Regions from separate parts of the Actinomadura sp. 3N407 genome, predicted to be linked through region 2. Evidence: riboswitches for the same ligand, from Rfam matches in the RefSeq annotation. Region 2 holds a riboswitch; the other holds the start of a gene.
The links. Region 2 has a riboswitch for S-adenosylmethionine ahead of thrC (threonine synthase). Riboswitches for the same ligand answer to the same signal wherever they lie in the genome.
Positions count from the first base shown of each region.

Region 1: it holds a riboswitch for S-adenosylmethionine, as region 2 does, so the genes downstream of both, ACTWPP_RS40855 (aminotransferase class V-fold PLP-dependent enzyme) here and thrC (threonine synthase) in region 2, are expected to answer to the same signal.

Region 1 is NZ_JBQQBP010000028.1:51,008-60,039, forward strand. Features, by position in the region: gene ACTWPP_RS40840 (FKBP-type peptidyl-prolyl cis-trans isomerase) at 70-1,215, shown strand; gene ACTWPP_RS40845 (transglycosylase domain-containing protein) at 1,436-4,234, shown strand; gene ACTWPP_RS40850 (hypothetical protein) at 4,308-4,688, opposite strand; SAM riboswitch class IV at 4,761-4,875, shown strand; gene ACTWPP_RS40855 (aminotransferase class V-fold PLP-dependent enzyme) at 4,918-6,201, shown strand; gene ACTWPP_RS40860 (SseB family protein) at 6,303-9,032, shown strand, end outside.
Region 2 is NZ_JBQQBP010000034.1:2,145-11,176, forward strand. Features, by position in the region: gene ACTWPP_RS42515 (phospholipid scramblase-related protein) at 1-436, opposite strand, end outside; gene groL (chaperonin GroEL) at 561-2,189, opposite strand; gene ACTWPP_RS42525 (VOC family protein) at 2,729-3,124, shown strand; gene ACTWPP_RS42530 (MoaD/ThiS family protein) at 3,178-3,456, opposite strand; gene thrC (threonine synthase) at 3,467-4,711, opposite strand; SAM riboswitch class I at 4,726-4,867, opposite strand; gene ACTWPP_RS42540 (cation diffusion facilitator family transporter) at 4,986-5,552, opposite strand; gene ACTWPP_RS42545 (hypothetical protein) at 5,556-5,741, shown strand; gene ACTWPP_RS42550 (alpha,alpha-trehalose-phosphate synthase (UDP-forming)) at 5,793-7,274, shown strand; gene ACTWPP_RS42555 (sulfotransferase family protein) at 7,417-8,442, opposite strand; gene ACTWPP_RS42560 (RNA polymerase sigma factor) at 8,619-9,032, opposite strand, start outside.

The sequences.
Region 1 (9,032 bases), on a different contig from region 2:
GTGCTTAGCCCGGCCCTGGAAGGGTGGTCACGTTCGTGATGTCGTCAAACCCGGAGCAAGTGAGGAAACATGTCCGAGGATGACAAGCCCGGGGGCAAGCCGGCGATCAAGGCGAAGGCGAAGATCCCGAACGCCAAGAACATCCGCAGCCCCGAATTCACGCCGCACGGCATCAGCGCCGGGCGCGGCAGCGGGCTGAACCGGCCGTCGGGGCTGACCGCCAAGCAGGCCCGCAAGCGGCGCATATTGGTGACCATCGTGCTGGTGGTGGTCGCGGCACTGCTCGCGGGCTTCATCTGGTGGTGGATCAACCGCCCCCCGCCCGAGATCGAGGTGACGGGCAAGTTCGCCTCCGAGCCCACGGTGCAGATCCCCACCGACCTCGCGCCCGGGGGCAAGCGCAAGGTGACCACCGCGATCAAGGGCGATGGAACCAAGATCACCAAGGGCGACATCGTGTACGCCCAGTACGTCTTCTACCAGTGGTCCAAGGACAGCGACGAAGAGGACGGCTCCAAGAAGAGCAAGAACAAGAAGCTCGCGTCCTCCTACGAGCAGGCGTCGCAGGGACGGCCGACGCAGCCGCTCACCATCGGCGACAGCGGCATCAAGGGCTTCGACGAGGGCATGATCGGCCAGACGGCCGGCAGCCGGGTCGTGCTGCAGATCCCCCCGTCCGAGGGCTTCGGTGACCAGGGCTCGCAGCTCGGTCTCACCAAGTCCGACTGGGTGGTGTTCATCGTGGACGTCCAGGCCGTCGTCCACAAGAACCAGGGACCGCAGGGCACCAAGAAGGAACTCGACGACGACAAGCTGCCCGAGGTCACGGACAAGGGCGCCGGCAAGGCGCCCGAGGTGAAGATCCCGGACTCGGACGCCCCGGAGAAGCTGCAGGTCGAGACCCTCGTGGAGGGTAACGGCCCGGCGCTGGCCAAGGGCGAGGAGGCGGTCGTCAACTACCGGGGGAAGGTCTGGGACAGCGGCAAGGAGTTCGACTCCAGCTGGAAGTCCGGTTCGCCGGCCAAGTTCCCGATCGGCACCGGCAAGACCGTCCCCGGCTTCGACAAGGGCCTCACCGGCGCGAAGGTCGGCAGCCGCGTGCTGCTCGTCCTGCCGCCGAAGGAGGGGTACGGCAAGGACGGCATGCCGCCGGACATCAAGGGCGACGACACCCTCGTCTTCGTCGTGGACATCCTCGCCAAGGTCCAGAAGTAGGCCTGCGCGGCACGGCGGCGCATGAGCCAGAGCGGCGGGGGACCCGGTCGGGACCCCGCCGCTCGGCGTTTCAGAAAGTCCGGGCTGCGACATCCGTCACGACAACCGGACAGGAGCATTGCCCGTCCTCTTATTGGGAAGCCATGGGAGAGCGCATTGGGCGTCCCACCGTACGGATCCCCTCAGGTATCGTCGGTGACGCAATAATCACGGGGGGCTTGTGAGCAACGGCAGAAAGGGTCCGGAGGGCGAGGAGCCCACCGGTCCGGGCGAGGTGGACCGGCACGACACCGAGGCCGGGCCACCGGCCGGCGGGGACGGTCCCACGACCGCCACACTGACCGTCGACGCCGAAGAATCCGCTCAGGACGCAGAATTCGGCCACGAGGACGACATATCCGATAACGGCGGAAAAGATCCTGCGGGCGCCGCCCCCGACCGGGACGAGAGCGAATCTCCCACCACCGATAAGCCCGCCAGCGACACGTTGGGCGAGCCCGTGAACGACACGACGCGCGAGTCCCCGAGCGAATCTTCGAGCGAGTCTCCGGACGCGTCGGCGGATGCTTCCCAGGCCGAATCCCCAGACGCCTCCGCGGACACCTCGGCGGGTGAGCCCCCGGACGCCTCCGCGAGTACCTCCCAGGCCGAGTCCTCGGACGCCTCCGCGAGTACCTCCGCGGGCGAGTCCGCGGATGCCTCTGCGGATGGCTCTCCCGTGGACGACGCCGGCGGGGCGGCGTCCGAAAGTGTCGGGGAGGCGGCGAGCGGTGATACCAAGACCATGTCGGCCGCCTCGTCCAAGCCCTCCTCGTCCGGGGAGGGAGGGCCGCCCGGGCGCGGGTCCGGAGGCGGTGACGGGGGCGGCGGCAAGGGGTCGGGCAAGCCCCGGAGCCGCCGGTCGCGGTTCCTGCGCCGGACGCTGTTCGTGATGCTCGGCTTCATCGGGTTCTGCGTCGCCGCGTTCGCCGTGGCCTACCTGTTCACGCCGGTGCCGTCGCCGCTGGAGAAGGCGGTCGCGCAGGGGCCGACGTTCTACTACTCCGACGGCGAGACGCAGATCGCGAAGACCGGCGTCAACCGGGACGCCGTCGACCTCGACCGCATCCCCGAGAGCACCCGCAACGCGGTGATCGCGGCGGAGAACGGCAGCTTCTACGACGATCCGGGCGTGTCCGTGCAGGGCACCACGCGGGCCTTCTGGTCCACGGTGACCGGCCAGCAGTTGCAGGGCGGCTCGACGATCACGCAGCAGATGGTCCGCAACTACTACGGCGGCATCGGCAAGGAACGCTCGATCACCCGCAAGCTCAAAGAGATCATGGTCGCCTTGAAGGTCGACCAGGAGAAGCCCAAGGACTGGATTCTCGAGCAGTACCTCAACACCATCTACTTCGGACGCAACGCCTACGGGGTTCAGGCCGCCGCCCGGGCCTACTACGACAAGGACATCTCGGAGCTGACGCCCGGGGAGGGCGCCTACCTCGCCGCCGCGATCCAGCAGCCGAGCAACTTCGCCGACCCGACCGGCCCCGACCGCGCCATCGCCGAGCAGCGGTGGAACGCCGTCCTCGGCAACATGGTGCGCGACGGCTACCTGACCTCCGCGGACGCGGCGTCGATGGAGTTCCCCACCCCGGTCAAGCAGAAGATCACCGACGTCCTCAAGGGCCAGAAGGGCTACATGGTCAACGTGGCCAAGAAGGAGCTCACCGAGCGCCACGGCTACAGCGAGGACGAGATCAACCGCAGCGGGCTGAAGATCACCACGACGTTCGACAAGCGGCTGATGGACGCGATGAAGCGGGCGGTGGAGCAGAACGCGCCGGAGGGAATGAGCAAGAAGATCCGCACGGGGGCGGTGTCGGTCGACCCGTCCACCGGGCAGGTCCTGGCGTTCTACGGCGGCCGCGGCTATTTGGAGGAGGCGCTGAGCAGCTCCTTCGGCGACTGGGCGCAGGCCGGGTCCGGTTTCAAGCCGATCGCGCTGGCCGCCGCGCTGGAGAGCGGGGAGACGCTCAATTCGAGCTATGACGGCAGTTCCCCGCAGTACTTCGACGGCTCGTCCGTCAAGAACGACGGCGGCCGGAGTTTCGGGACGGTGAACCTCGTCACCGCCACGCAGAACTCGATCAACACCGCGTATGTGAACCTCGGCCAGGACATCGGCAACGAGAAGATCGTCGAGATGGCCGAGAAGATGGGCATCCCGAAGTCGCAGATGAAGCCGGAGCAGCGGGCCGCCGCCACGTTCCCGCTCGGGATCGTGTCGCTGCATCCCGTCCAGCAGGCCGGCGTGTTCGCGACGTTCGCGTCCGAGGGCGTGTACCGGGAGCCGTTCGTCGTCAAGTCCGTCACCGACAACGGGAACCACAAGCGCACGTTCACCGAGAAGGGCGAGCGGGCGTTCAGCCGGCAGAACGCGCGTGACGCCACGTACGCGATGGAGCAGGTCGTGCGGGGCGGCACCGGGACGGGGGCGCGGCTCCCCGACGGCCGCGACGTCGCCGGCAAGACCGGCACCACCGACAAAGGCCGCGCGATCTGGTTCAACGGCTTCATCCCGCAGATGGCCACGTCGGTCGCGATGTTCCGCAGCGACGGCAAGCCGCTGGACATCCCCGGCTACGGCGCGTACGGCGGGGCGCTGCCCGCGCAGGTGTGGCGCTCGTACACGAGCGACGCCGTGAACATCAAGGATCTCGAGCCGAAGTCGTTCGGGTCTCCGTCGACCAGGCCGGGCGGCGGCTGGAACGGGTCTCCGGACGGTGACGGGCCTGACGAGACGGGCCCGCCGCCCACGACCGGCCCGGAGGAGCCGCCGTCGACCGAAGGCCCCGAGGAACCGGAGAGCCCGACACCGCCGACCGGGCTGCCGACGATCATCCCGACCGATCCCGGCGGAGGAGGCGGCGGTGACGACGGCGATCCCGGCGGCGGTGACGGCGGAGGCGGAGGCGACGGCGGCGGTGGAGGCGGTGACGGCGGCGGTGGAGGCGGTTCCGGCGGGGACGGCTGACCGAAACCGCCCCAGACCCGCCAGGACGTGGCGCGCCCCAGCCCGGAAAGCCCGGACGACCCCGGAGAGGCCGTCACTCGCAGGCTTTGCCGATCCGGGCCGGTATCTCCTTCATCACGGTGTTGAGCTGGGCCACGTCGCCGGTGCCGACGGCCGGGGCGGCGGCGCGGAGCCGGTCCGCCTCCGACTTCAGGGCCTTCTCCAGGTCGTCGTCATCGGCCTTCGCCGCCAGGTCGTCGAGGCGTCCGGCGAGCTTGTCGGTCGCCTGCCGCCACTGCGCGGGATCCGACGCCGGCACGCTCCTGACCTGGGTGATGTACTGCTGGAACGCCTTCTTCGTGTCGATGCACACCTCGCCGGGGCCGCCGCCCAGCGCCCCGCACCCGCCCAGCAGGCCGGACGCGCCGAGCGCCACCACGCCCCCGGCCAGCGCCCGAACCACCCCGTACCGCATCGCACCCTCCCACTCGTTCCCCCGGCCCGGGTCTCGTGATCCCGGACGGGCTCCGCATATACTTCCGCACTAGGTCATGAGCGCCAGCGTCAAGCCCCGGCTTGCTGGCCGGCAACCCTTCGTCCGCGATGGGGTGCCCCGGGTGAGGACCTGGCCGGACGCGGACGCGTCCCGGCAAGCGCGGATCCCGACGGCCTTGCCCGGGGTCCCTGACCCGGAAGGTTCCGGCATGCCCACGCTGCTCGCCCGTTCCCCCATCACGCCTGCTGTGACGCGCGCCGAGGGGGTCCGGGTTCGCCCGGTTCCCCGCGTCATCGGCGTGGACGTCCCGGTGCCCGTGCGGGACGGCGGCCACGTCCCCTACGCCAACCTCGACTACGCGGCCAGCGCACCCTGCCTGGAGGCGGTGCACGAGGCCGTCACCCGTGCGCTGCCGTACTACAGCAGCGTGCACCGCGGGGCGGGCTACGCGTCCCGGGTCACGACCGGGGCGTACGAGGAGGCGCGGGAGACGGTCCGCTCGTTCCTCGGCGCGTGGCGGCGGTCCGCCGTCGTGTTCACGCGCAACACCACCGACGCGATGAACCTGCTCGCGCACGCCGTGCCGGCCGGGACGAGCGTCGTCGTCTTCGAAACCGAACACCACGCGGCGCTGCTGCCGTGGAAGCGCGCGGTGCGGCTGCCCGCGCCCGCCACCCCCGCCGACGCGATCTGCGCCGCCGACCGCGCCCTGCGCGAATGCCCGATCGGGCCGCGGCTGCTCGTCGTCACCGCCGCGTCCAACGTCACGGGCGAGTTGTGGCCGATCGGGGAACTCGCGCGGGTCGCCCACCGGCACGGCGCCCGCATCGCCGTGGACGCTGCGCAGCTCGTCCCGCACCGCCCGCTCGACATGACGGCGCTCGGCCTCGACTACGCCGCGTTCTCCGGGCACAAGCTGTACGCGCCGTTCGGCGCGGGCGTCCTCGCAGGCCGCGCCGACTGGCTCCGCGCCGCCGGCCCCTACCTGAAGGGCGGCGGCGCCAGCGCGTCCGTCGGCCGGACGACCCGGTGGGCGGCCTCCGCCGAACAGCGGCACGAGGCCGGCTCCCCCAACGTCCTCGGCGTCATCGCGCTGGCCGCCGCGTGCGACGCCCTCTCCGGCGCCTGGGAGGCACTCGCCGCGCGCGAGGAGAGCCTGGTGAGGCGGCTGCGGTCGGGGCTCGCGGCGCTCCCGTCCGTCCGCGAACTGACGCTGTGGGGCGACCGGGCGCCGCGCGTCGGGATCGTGTCGTTCGCCGTGGACGACTGGAACGCCCGAGACGTCGCGCTTACGCTTTCCGAGGAGTACGGCATCGGCGTCCGCGACGGGAAGTTCTGCGCCCACCCCTTCGTCGGGCATCTGCTCGGCGGGGACGGCGCGGACCGCTCCGCCGACCGGGGCGCCGCCGTCCGTGCCAGCGTCGGCATCGGCACGAGCGAGGAGCACGTTCACCGGCTGCTCACCGCCCTCGCCGAGCTGACAGAGCGCTGACCTGCGGAGTCTCCCGCACGGTCAGGCGAATATGCTCTTTGGTCCTGTTCGCCCATGTAGCGTAGGCAGTCGCGCGGGGACGAGCACGGAAGAAACAGGGGGTGGCGACCGTGGCCGACGCGTGGCGACCCACGTCGGAACTGGAGCACCGACTGCAGGAGACCGTACGGGCCGGGGACCAGGAGAGCTACTTCCGCCTCATCGCGGACAGCGAGCTCGTCATCCCCGTCCCGCCCGACCTGGTGGACGGCATGCTCACGGGCGAGACGCAGCCGTCCTGGCCGACCCAAGAAGAGGACGGCCGGGTCCATGTGCTGGTTTACACGTCGGCATCGGCGATGCGCGCCTGCCTCGGCCCGGCCTACCAGCACTTCATGACCGTCCGGTTCGGCGAGATCGCCGAGACCTGGCCCGACAACCGCTGGTGGCTCGCCATCGACGCGCCCGCCCACGGTGTCCGCACCGCGCTGCCGATCGAGGCGCGGCTGCCGTCCTGGTTCGTCCGCCAGGTGGCGCAGGGCGACGGCCGCCCGCCCCAGGTCGGCCGCGCGTCCCCGCCCTGGGAGGAGCTCCGCGACCAGCACCGCGACCTCCCCCGCGAGTCGCCCCGGCAGGAGTTCCAGCCCGCCAACGACGTCGAACGGGAACTGCTCCGGGCCGCCGCCAACAACGACCACGACCTGTTCCTGCAGACCCTCGCCGCCACCGACGTGCTGCTGCCCGTCCCCGACGACACCGACTACACGATGCGTCCGGGCCGTCCGGGGTTCCCTTGGCAGACCAGGGAGGTCGACGGCTCCACCGTCGTCCCCGTGTTCACGTCCCCCGAACGTCTCATCGAGGCGGCCCGCGCCGCCGGGGCCGGCACCGAGTACATCAAGCTGCCGTTCACCGTCGCGCTGCGCTACTGGCCGAACCACGACTGGCTGCTGGCCATCAACTCCGGCTCCCCCGCCGGCGGCACCGTCCTCGCCCAGCAGCTTCCCGGCCTCGCCACCTGGGCGGACCAGCGCGCCGCCCAGCGGATGACGGACGGCTTCGAACCGCAGAACGACGTCGAGCAACGCCTGTTCGACGCCGCCCGCCGCCGCGACACCGACGGCTTCTTCGCGATCCTCCTCGGCGCCCAGGTCCTCGTCCCCGCCGACCCCGACACCCCCTGGGGCATCGTCCCCGGCGACGCCGGCTTCCCGTGGCGGCCCGTTCCCGTCCACGGCCGGACGGCCATCCAGATCTTCACGTCCCTCAAGTGGATGAACGAGGCCATCGGCTCGTCCCGCTTCATCATGCCGACGCTCCTGGACATGGTCGCCGCCTGGCCGGACACCGAATGGACCCTCGTCATCAATCCGGGGACGCCCATCGACGCGGCCATGCCCGGCGACAAGGTCCGCTCCCTGGGCGGCCTCCCACGCCCGGAGAAGCCCGCGACACCGCCGGCCGCGTCCACGCCCCCGCCGCCGGACACGCCCGCCGTGCCCGTGGCGCCCGCCGTCCCGTCCGAGCCCGACACGTCCCCCCGGGACACACCGGGCGCCCACGCCGGCCCGCCGGTCCCCGCCGCGGCCGACCGCGAGGACGACCGCGGACCATCGGCGCCCGGCGAACCGGCACCCCACGAACCCTCGGCCCTCGGCATGACGGGCAGGCACGCGGACGCACCCGGCGGCTCTCATGCGCCCGCACCGGGCGCCGCAGGCCCGCACAGTGACGGAGGTGCGCACGGTGACGTGGGCCCGCGCGGAGGTTCCGGCACATCCGACACCCCCGCCAATCCCGCGGACGTGACCGCCGCCGACCCGGTGGCGCCTCCGGGACCAGGCCCGCAGGTCGGCGAGACGCCACAGGGCGGACCCACGGCCCCCGGCGAGCACGCTCACGGACCCGGCTCACCTCGTGAAGCCGCACGAGGTGCCGCCGGAGCGTCGGTGTTCGACACCGCAGACCCGCTCGGAGCACCGAGCGGCCACCCGGGCATGAGCGCCCCCGGCGGCGGCCCTCACACAGGACGTGGACCGACCTGGCAGGACGATTTCACCGCCCCCGACACCCCGGGCGCACAAGCCGGACCCGGCGCGCAGGGGCAGCCGAGCGCACCCGGCGGCCCCGGCGGCCCCGGCGAGACGGCGCCGGAAGAGCACCCAGGCGGTCACGTCGTCCCCGGCGAGACCCCGCAACCAGGCGCGGGTGCACAAGGCTTCCCGACCGACACGCCAGGCCGAGAAACGGCCGAGGGCGGACGTGAGCCCACAGCGGCGGGCGTCCCAGGGGAACCGGCAGGTATGGGCCCGCCCGGCTCCCCACCACAGGGGCCCGGCCCGCAGAGCGGCGAAACGGCACCGGACGCGCCCGCGACGCCCGGCATGAGCGCCGCCGGTGGCCCCGGACCAGCCGCACACCATCCCGGCCCAGCCCATGGACCGGCCTCCGGCACGGACCAGCCTCCGCAGGGCGGGCACGCGGCGCCCGGCATGCCGAGCGGCTCCCACGAAACCGCGCCGGGCGGAGTAGCCCCCCAAGCGGTTCCGAGCCCGTCCCCAGGGCCGACCGGTCAACCAGACGCTCCGGCAGACCAGAACGCGGGCGGCGACCTCGGCGCACACCACGGCCCGGCCATGCAAGGCGCTCACGCCAAGCCCGACATGCCGGACGCACCCGGCGATCCCCATGGAGCCTCGCAGGAGAGCGGTCCCCAGGGTGGCGCCGCCCCTGCGGAACCTGGACCGGCCGGGCCGGACGGCTTCGCCACGTCCGACACTCCAGGTCCGGTGGGCGCCCCCGGCATGCCGGTCGCCCCCGGCGCGGCAAGCGGTCAGGAAGCGCTCGGGGAA
Region 2 (9,032 bases):
TGTCGACCTGTGCGACATGGTTGCCGTAGCCGTCGATCACCGGGAACTTGTAGCCGTAGCGGCTGCCGTTCAGCCGGCCGACGGGGAGTGCCGCCGAGTCCAGAAGCGTGTACTGGTGCCCGGCCTTCTCACCGACCTTCCGCAGTGCGCCGATCAGAGCGCCGTCGGCGGTGTGCACATGGGCACCACTGGCCGAGACTCCCGCCGTCACGGAGATCAGCGGCACGCCCTGCGTGTTCTCGACATGGACGGTACGGCCGCCGCCACCGCTGCCGAAGGCGGTCCTGCCCGCCCGGCGGAGCCGGGAGACATCACGTTCCCCGGCGGTCGCGAGCAGCGTGCCGTGGCCGTCGAGAATCCGGTACCGGGATTGGGCGCCCGGGGCGCCGCGCGGCTGGTCGACATGCAGTACCGGGGAGCCGAAGAGATCACTCATGCGTCCGCATAATGCCAGTGCCTCCGCCAGCGGGAACATGCCGGAGCTCATTGTGGACGCCGGGCACACAAAAGGGACGGCCCAGGGGCCGCCCCTTTCATGTCGCGTCGTTACGCGTCGCCGATCAGAAGTCCATGCCGCCGGCGTCGGGCATGCCGCCCGCCGGGGCCGGGTTCTTCTCGGGCTTCTCGGCGATGACGGCCTCGGTGGTGAGGAACAGCGCGGCGATCGACGAGGCGTTCTGCAGCGCGGACCGGGTCACCTTGGCCGGGTCGAGAATCCCCGACTCGAACATGTTGACATATTCGCCGGTGGCGGCGTCGAGTCCCTCACCCGGGGTGAGGTTGCGGACCCGCTCCACCACGACGCCGCCCTCGAGGCCGGCGTTGACGGCGATCTGCTTGAGCGGCTCCTCCAGAGCGCGCTTGACGATGTTGGCCCCGGTGGCCTCGTCGCCGGCGAGCTCCAGCTTGTCGAACGCCTTGGTGCCGGCCTGCAGCAGCGCCACGCCACCGCCGGGGACGATGCCCTCCTCGACCGCGGCCTTGGCGTTGCGGACGGCGTCCTCGATGCGGTGCTTGCGCTCCTTGAGCTCCACCTCGGTCGCGGCGCCGGCCTTGATGACCGCCACACCGCCCGCGAGCTTGGCCAGGCGCTCCTGGAGCTTCTCACGGTCGTAGTCGGAGTCGGTGTTGTCGATCTCGGTGCGGATCTGGTTGACCCGGCCCGCGATCTCGTTGGCGTCACCGGCGCCGTCCACGATCGTGGTCTCGTCCTTGGTGATGACGACCTTGCGGGCGCGGCCCAGCATGTCGGTCGTGGTGTTCTCAAGCTTGAGACCCACGTCCTCGCTGATGACCTGGCCGCCGGTCAGCGTGGCGATGTCGCCCAGCATGGCCTTGCGGCGGTCGCCGAAGCCCGGCGCCTTCACGGCCACGGACTTGAAGATCCCGCGGATCTTGTTGACGACCAGGGTGGCCAGGGCCTCGCCCTCGACGTCCTCCGCGATGATGAGCAGCGGCTTGCCGGACTGCATGACGCCCTCGAGGACGGGCAGCAGGTCCTTGTTCGCCGACGCCTTGCCCTGAACGATCAGGATGTACGGGTCCTCGAGGACCGCCTCCATCCGCTCGGGGTCGGTCACGAAGTAGTGCGAGATGTAGCCCTTGTCGAAGCGCATCCCCTCGGTCAGCTCGAGCTCCAGACCGAAGGTCTGGCTCTCCTCGACCGTGATGACGCCTTCCTTGCCCACCTTGTCCATCGCCTCGGCGATCATCTCGCCGATCTGCGGGTCGCCGGCGGAAATGGAGGCGGTGGAGGCGATCTGCTCCTTGGTCTCCACGTCCTTGGCGAGCTTGGACAGCTCCTCGCTGACCCGCTCGACCGCGGACTCGATGCCCCGCTTCAGCGACATCGGGTTCGCGCCGGCCGCCACGTTCCGCAGGCCCTCGCGCACCAGCGCCTGGGCCAGCACGGTGGCGGTGGTGGTCCCGTCACCCGCGACGTCGTCGGTCTTCTTCGCTACTTCCTTGACGAGCTCCGCGCCGATCTTCTCCCACGCGTCCTCGAGCTCGATCTCTTTCGCGATCGACACACCGTCGTTGGTGATCGTGGGGGCGCCCCACTTCTTCTCCAGCACGACGTTGCGGCCCTTGGGACCAAGGGTCACCTTGACGGCGTCGGCGAGCTGGTTCATGCCGCGCTCGAGGCCGCGCCTGGCATCCTCGTCGAACGCGATCATCTTTGCAGCCATAGGCTCCAGTCCTCCCGGAACAAGGTGGCTTAGACGGATCGAGCCGACGCCCGCGACGGACGGCCCCCGCCGACGACTGCCATTCCGTCGCCGGACTGAGGCCTCATCGCCCCGACCCAAACTGTGAAGTTGTCACTCTCCACAGCAGAGTGCCAACCGTTTTTTAGCACTCTACCCTGTCGAGTGCAAGCGCCGCGCACCCTGACCGGGGGAAGGTTCATCTGCGGGACCCGACCCGTTCTCACCTGGGCCGGAGTCCGGTCCGGGAGCTTCCCGGGTGTGTCGCCGTGATCCACCGTGTGGTCGTCCGCCGGTGTTCACGGAACACTGGCCCGATGGTGAGGCACCGGAGGGGCGGTCTGTTCCGCGCCCGGCGGTTGGAGTCTCCCGCGCTGCACCAATGCGCCGGTTCACGTTCTCCGATGCAGTGAGCATACGTGCTCTGAAGCGTGCCCACCGAGTGCCCGGCGCGAGCCGCCGTTGAACAGGTCAGGAATCGAGAAGCGACTACGGCCGGCCCGTGGCTAGCGTCAGCGGGCATGGACATCAAGCTGCAAGTGAGCGCCATCATGCTCGGCGTGAAGGACGTCGCACGCGCCAAGAAGTTCTATGTCGAGGGACTGGGCTGCGAGGTCGTCCAGGACTACGGCGGTTTCGTCAAGTGCGGCCTGGGCGAAGGATCATCGTCGCTGGCACTCTACGAATGGGACGCGGCGGCACAGGACGCCGGCGTCTCCGCCGAGGGGTCCGGGTTCCGCGGCTCCTCGTTCCACTTCATCACCGACTCCAGAGACGCGGTGGACGAGGTCGTGCGCGCCGCGGTGGCCGCCGGCGGCACCGTGGTCAGGGAGGCGGCCGCCACCGAGTGGGGCGGGTACTTCGGCTACTTCAGCGACCTCGACGGCTACCTGTGGAAGGTCACCACCGCCACTTGAGGGCCCGCCGCGCGGTCCTGGCGCACGGTGGTGCGCCAGGACCGAGCCCGGGCTCAGCCGCCGGCGACGGCGGGGATGATCGAGATCTGGGCGCCTTCGGGCGTGGCGGTGTCGAGGCCGTCGGCGAAGCGGACGTCCTCGTCTCCCACATAGACGTTCACGAACCGGCGGATCTTGCCGTTGTCGTCCAGGATGCGGGCGGAGATGCCGGAGTGGCCGGCCTCCAGGTGGGCGATGACGGCGCGCAGGGTGGCGCCCTCGGCCTTCACCTCCGCCTCGCCGCCGGTGTAGGTCCGCAGGATGGTCGGGATACGGACGGACACGCTGCTCATGGTGCTCCTCTCAGGCCAGGCCCGCGGCGCGGAACGCCTCCAGGGACGGGGCGATGTTCGCGGACGGGGCGACGACGGGCGCGACGGCGTCCAGGGTCTTCAGGCCGTCCCCGGAGTTGATGATGACGGTCTCGGCGGACGGGTCGAGGGTGCCGGCCTCGACGAGCTTGCGGAGGGTCGCGACGGTGACGCCGCCCGCGGTCTCGCCGAAGATGCCCTCGGTGCGGGCGAGCAGCCGGATGCCCTCGACGACCTGCTCGTCGGTGACGTCCTCGACGGCGCCGTTGGTGCGACGGGCGACGTCCAGGACGTACGGGCCGTCGGCGGGGTTGCCGATGGCGAGGGACTTGGCGATCGTGTCGGGCTTCACCGGGCGGACGACGTCGTGGCCGGCCTTGAACGCGGCGGCGACCGGGTCGCAGCCGGCGGCCTGGGCGCCGAAGACGCGGTACGGCCTGTCGTCCACGAGGCCGAGCTTGATCAGTTCCTGGAACGCCTTGTCGATCTTGGTGAGCTGGGAGCCGGACGCGACCGGGACGACGATCTGGTCGGGCAGCCGCCAGCCGAGCTGCTCGGCGATCTCGTAGCCGAGGGTCTTGGAGCCCTCGGCGTAGTACGGCCGGACGTTGACGTTCACGAACGCCCAGTCCTCCTGCTCGCCGGCGATCTCGGACGCGAGCCGGTTGACGTCGTCGTAGTTGCCGTCGACCGTCACGAACGTGCCGCCGTACACGGCCGTCGTGATGATCTTCTGGGATTCCAGGTCGGACGGGACGAACACGGCGCTGCGGATCCCGGCGCGGGCGGCGGCCGCGGCGACGGCGTTCGCGAGGTTGCCGGTGGACGGGCAGGCCAGCACCTTGAAGCCCAGTTCGCGGGCGGCGGCGAGGGCCACGGCGACGACGCGGTCCTTGAACGAGTGGGTCGGGTTGCCGCTGTCGTCCTTCACCCACAGGCTCCGCAGGCCGAGGCTCTCGGCGAGGTTGTCGGCGCGGACGAGGCGCGTCAGGCCGGGCTCGGTGTTGGGCGTGTCCGCCACGGCGGACGGGACGGGCAGCAGCCCGCGGTACCGCCAGATGTTGCGGGGCCCGGACTCGATGGCCGCGCGGGTGACGCCCCCGAAGTCGTAGGCGATCTCCAGGGGGCCGAAACACTCGTCGCACGCGTAGAACGGGCCGAGGTCGCGTGTGGAGCCGCATTCGCGGCAGACGAGGCCGGTAGCGGGTCCGAGGTCAGTGGCAGACGTGAGTGCCATGAAGCGAGGCCTTTCCCCCATCTTCCCTGCGCCACCTTGGTCGCAGGCCGGAGTTGGCACCATCTCCCGGCCGGCCTCGCAGGATCGCGAGCGCACCTGAGCCGGGTGGTTGCCGGGGCTTCGCAGGGCCGGTCCCTCCACCCCTCTGGATGAGCAATATTCAGTTGTGAGAACGAGCCGCGTTTTGAGCTCGTATGCGTCGACTTTACATGATCTGACCGGATGCCAGACGGCTGGGTCCACTGGCTGAGACGTTACCCGGATGCGTTCTTGATCACGCCGGTTCTTCGCGGCGGGCGGTGCGCTGGGTGGGGTCGAGGAACACGTGCCGGACGGTCGGCAGCCGCTCCCTGAGCCTGCGGTCGATCTCGCCGGCGACGTCCTCGGCCTGGTCGGCGCTGATGTCGTCGGAGAAGTTGACCTTGGCGGCGACGAGGATCTGCTCGGGACCGAACATCGCCGTGCTGTCCTCGAACAGCGCCGCCTTGAACGTCAGATCGGGTGACCTGCGGACGTGCTCGACGATGCCGCGGCCGTCCGCCCGGGTCTCCATGCGCGCCTGGTAGAGGGCGCGTATCCAGGACGTCCCCTCCAGCACGGCCGCGAGGCCGAGGACGGCGTAGGCCAGCCACACGCTCGTGCCGGTGCCGCCGCGGCCCATCATGGTCAGGATGCCGTAGAAGATGGAGAACCCGGCCCCGGCCACGAAGATCCCGAACGCGGCGAGCAGCGACCAGACGTACCGCTCGTTGCCGTACCCGAACGGATGACGCCGGTCGGGGGGACGTTCGCTGCGACCAAGGGACGCGAGGAGGAAACCCTGGTTGAGGGTGTCCCCCATCGAGTGCGCGCGCTCTCCGCGAGCATCGCGCTGGACCCGGCCAGGACGCCAGCGACCAGTTTCGCCATGGCGAGGATGAGGTTCGCCGCACCGGCGACGAGCACGGTCTTCGTCGTCTCGGCCCTGCTCATCCGGGTCGACTACCCGTCGCGTTTCGCCCTAATCCAGACGGATCCGGCAGTGGCGTGAACCACGTGGGGCACTTTGAAGCGCCCGGGTCCCAACTGAGACCCTGCCGGTATGAGCCAAGTGCTGGTGGCATCGAATCGGGGCCCGGTGTCGTTCTCGTCCTCGCAGGACGGTGCGCTCACCATGCGGCGCGGGGGCGGCGGGCTGGTGTCGGGCCTCGCCGCCGTCACGGGAGCCCCGCGCAACCCCGGGCCGTCCCACCCCACCGGGACGGCGTCCGAGGCGGCGGACGTGCTGTGGGTGTGCGCGAGCCTGGGCGAGGCCGACCGGACGGCCGCGCGCCGTTCACCCGACGGCCGCATCGACCTGGCCGGGTACGAGACCGGCGGCGCGGCCGTGCGGATGCTCGACATCCCGGAGGCCACGTTCCACCGCGCGTACAACGCGGTGGCCAACTCGACGCTGTGGTTCGTCCACCACCTTCTGTACGACACACCGCGCAGCCCGCATTTCGATGCCCGTGCCCGCCGCGACTGGCAGTCCTATGAGGCGTACAACGCGGCGTTCGCCGACGCCCTCGCACGGGACGCCGCGCAGGGCGCGAAGGCGGCGATCCAGGACTACCACCTGTCACTGGCTCCCCGGATGCTCCGCGACCGGCGCCCCGACCTGAAAATCGCCCACTTCTCGCACACGCCCTGGGCGCCGCCGGAGTACTACAGCCTGCTCCCGGACGACATCGGCAGACAGATCCTTCTGGGCATCCTCGGCGCCGACCACGCGGGGTTCCTCACCGAGCGGTGGGCTTCCGCCTTCCTCGACTGCTGCGAACTTCTGCCGGGAGCCCGCGTCGACCGTGTCGCCCGTACCGTCACCTGTTCGGGACATGTGACGCGTGTAGGCGTCCATGGCCTCGGCATCGATGGGACGGCTTTGCGCCGGCGCGCCGCCGAACAGGACGTCGTGGAACGGGCGCGCGCGCTGCGTGAACAGGTGGGCGACCGTCAGCTCATCGTGCGGATCGACCGGACGGAGCTGTCCAAGAACATCGTGCGTGGCCTCGCCGCCTACCGCGAGCTGCTCCTCAACCATCCCGAGTGGCGCGGACGCGTGGTGCACCTCGCGTTCGCCTACCCGTCCCGCTACGACCTCCCCGAGTACCGGGAGTACACCGCGGCCGTCCAGCGGACCGCCGAGCAGATCACCGACGAGTTCGGCACGGCGGACTGGGATCCGCTGATCCTGCAGGTGAACGACGACTATCCGCGTTCCCTCGCCGCCTACGGCATGGCCGACGTCCTCCTCGTCAACCCGATCAGGGACGGGATGAACCTCGTCGCGAAGGAGGGGCCCGTCCTGTCGGAGCGCGGTTGCGCGCTCGTGCTGTCCAGGGAGGCGGGCGCGGCGGCGGAGCTGTCCGAGGACGCGCTGATGGTCAACCCGTACGACGTGTCGCAGACCGCCGAGACCCTCCACAAGGCCCTGCTGATGCCGCGCGCCCAGCGCTCCGAACGCTGCGCCCGCCTCACCGCCGCCGCGACGGCCCTCCCCCCGCAACGCTGGTTCGCCGACCAGCTCGCCGCCCTCGACTGACGGCGCATGACCACCGGTCTCTGAGGCGTGGGCGGGGCGAGCCGGTGATGGCGCAGTGTCCAGGGGAATGGCCGGTGTGCCGCGGTGAGGGGCGGCCGGGCGCCGCCTCCACCCGAGCGGCCCCCGGCCGATGGCTCCCCGGTCACATGGTGGGCGTGACGGTGCTCTGCGCCGCCAAGAGGCACTCGACCGGGTTCGGTTCGTGGTGCTGTTTCCAGCGTTCGCGCAGGGCCGCCTTGCGCTGAGCCATGCGGCGGTGGGTGCTGGTCTTGGTGAACCGGGCGAGCTGGGACGCGGGCGGTTTCGGCAGTCCGCTGGGCTCGTAGCCGTACTCGGCGAGCCGTTCACCGAACGCGGCCTCCGCAAGGCTGATCTCCCAGGAGTCGAGGCGTTCCGCCCAGGACCCGATGCGGCTGGTCGTGACGGAGTCGTGCGTCCGTCCATGCCACTTCTTGCGCGGAGGGACGGTCCGCTTGGCCAGGCCCTCGGGGCGGGCCATCGCCGGGTCGAAGTCCTCGCCGAGGAACCCGCAGAGCCGGGTCAGCTCGTCGGCGGGGTCGGCGACGAGCCGCTCGTACTGCATCTCGTAGTAGGTGTCCGGGCCGAGGCGCTCGGCCAGCCGGCGTCCCCGGTCGATCGCCTCCCGCCACGCGGACACGGCGTGGTGGAGGTCCTTGTCGTACCAGGGCATCTCCATCAGCGAGGCGACACAGTCGCGCCCGTCCCGGACGAGGTGGACGAACTGCGCGTCCGGGAACAGCCGCAGCAGCGTGCCGACGTGCCGGAAGTAGCTCGGCCGCTTGTCGCCCCAGCGCGGCTTGCCGTGCCGGCGGGCGTACGCGCGGAACACGATGCCGATCGCCGAGCCGAGCGTCGGCGGCCCCGCGACGATCTCGTCGACGATCTCGCCGGCGTCCAGGCCGAGCGCGTGGAACTTGGTCGTCTTCCCGGCCGTGATCCACTCCGCCAGCGCGCGTCTGTTCTCCCTCTCCCGGAGGTCACCGAACTCGCACCGCCGCGAATAGGCGGGGATGAGGAACTTCGTCTCCGCCGGGATCGCGATCCGGGAGTGCGAGTGCAGCATCAGCTGCAGCAGCGTCGTCCCCGAGCGGGGACACCCCAGGACGAAGATCGGGCGGTCGTGGCGGGGGTCCGGGCCTGATGACATGCACGGCATGCTGTCCCAGGCACCAGGGTCGCGGCCCTGGTCATGAAGGCACCCTTGCCCGCCGATTACCGACGTTTGACGGTGTCGTCCCACGTGCCCGTGCCCGTGCCCGTGGCCGTGCCCGGTGCCGCCGGGCACCCGTCACGGGCCGCGCCCGGCGACGGTCAGGTGGACGATCAGGTGTAGGACTCGCCCAGCGTCTGCCTGACCTGCTTGCGCGCCTCGTGGATGCGGGACTTGACCGTGCCGAGCGGAAGGCCCAGCTGCTCGGCGATCTCCGCGTACTCCAGCTGGGAGACGTCCCGCAGGACGAGGGCCTGGATGAGGTCGGGCTTGCGGGCCTCCAGGTCCTCCATGGCGTCCAGGATGTCGACCCTGGAGCCCGCGATGACGCTGGTCCGGCGCGGGTCGGGGCGCTGCTGCGGCAGTTCCCCCGCCTGCTCCACCGAGCGCCGCTTCAGCGACCGGTAGGTGGAACGGGCGGAGTTGGAGACGACGACGTGCAGCCAGGTGCTGAACCTCGACCGCCCCTCGAAGCGGTGAATGTTCCGCGCCACCTGCAGCAGTGCGTCCTGGCAGGCCTCCTCGGC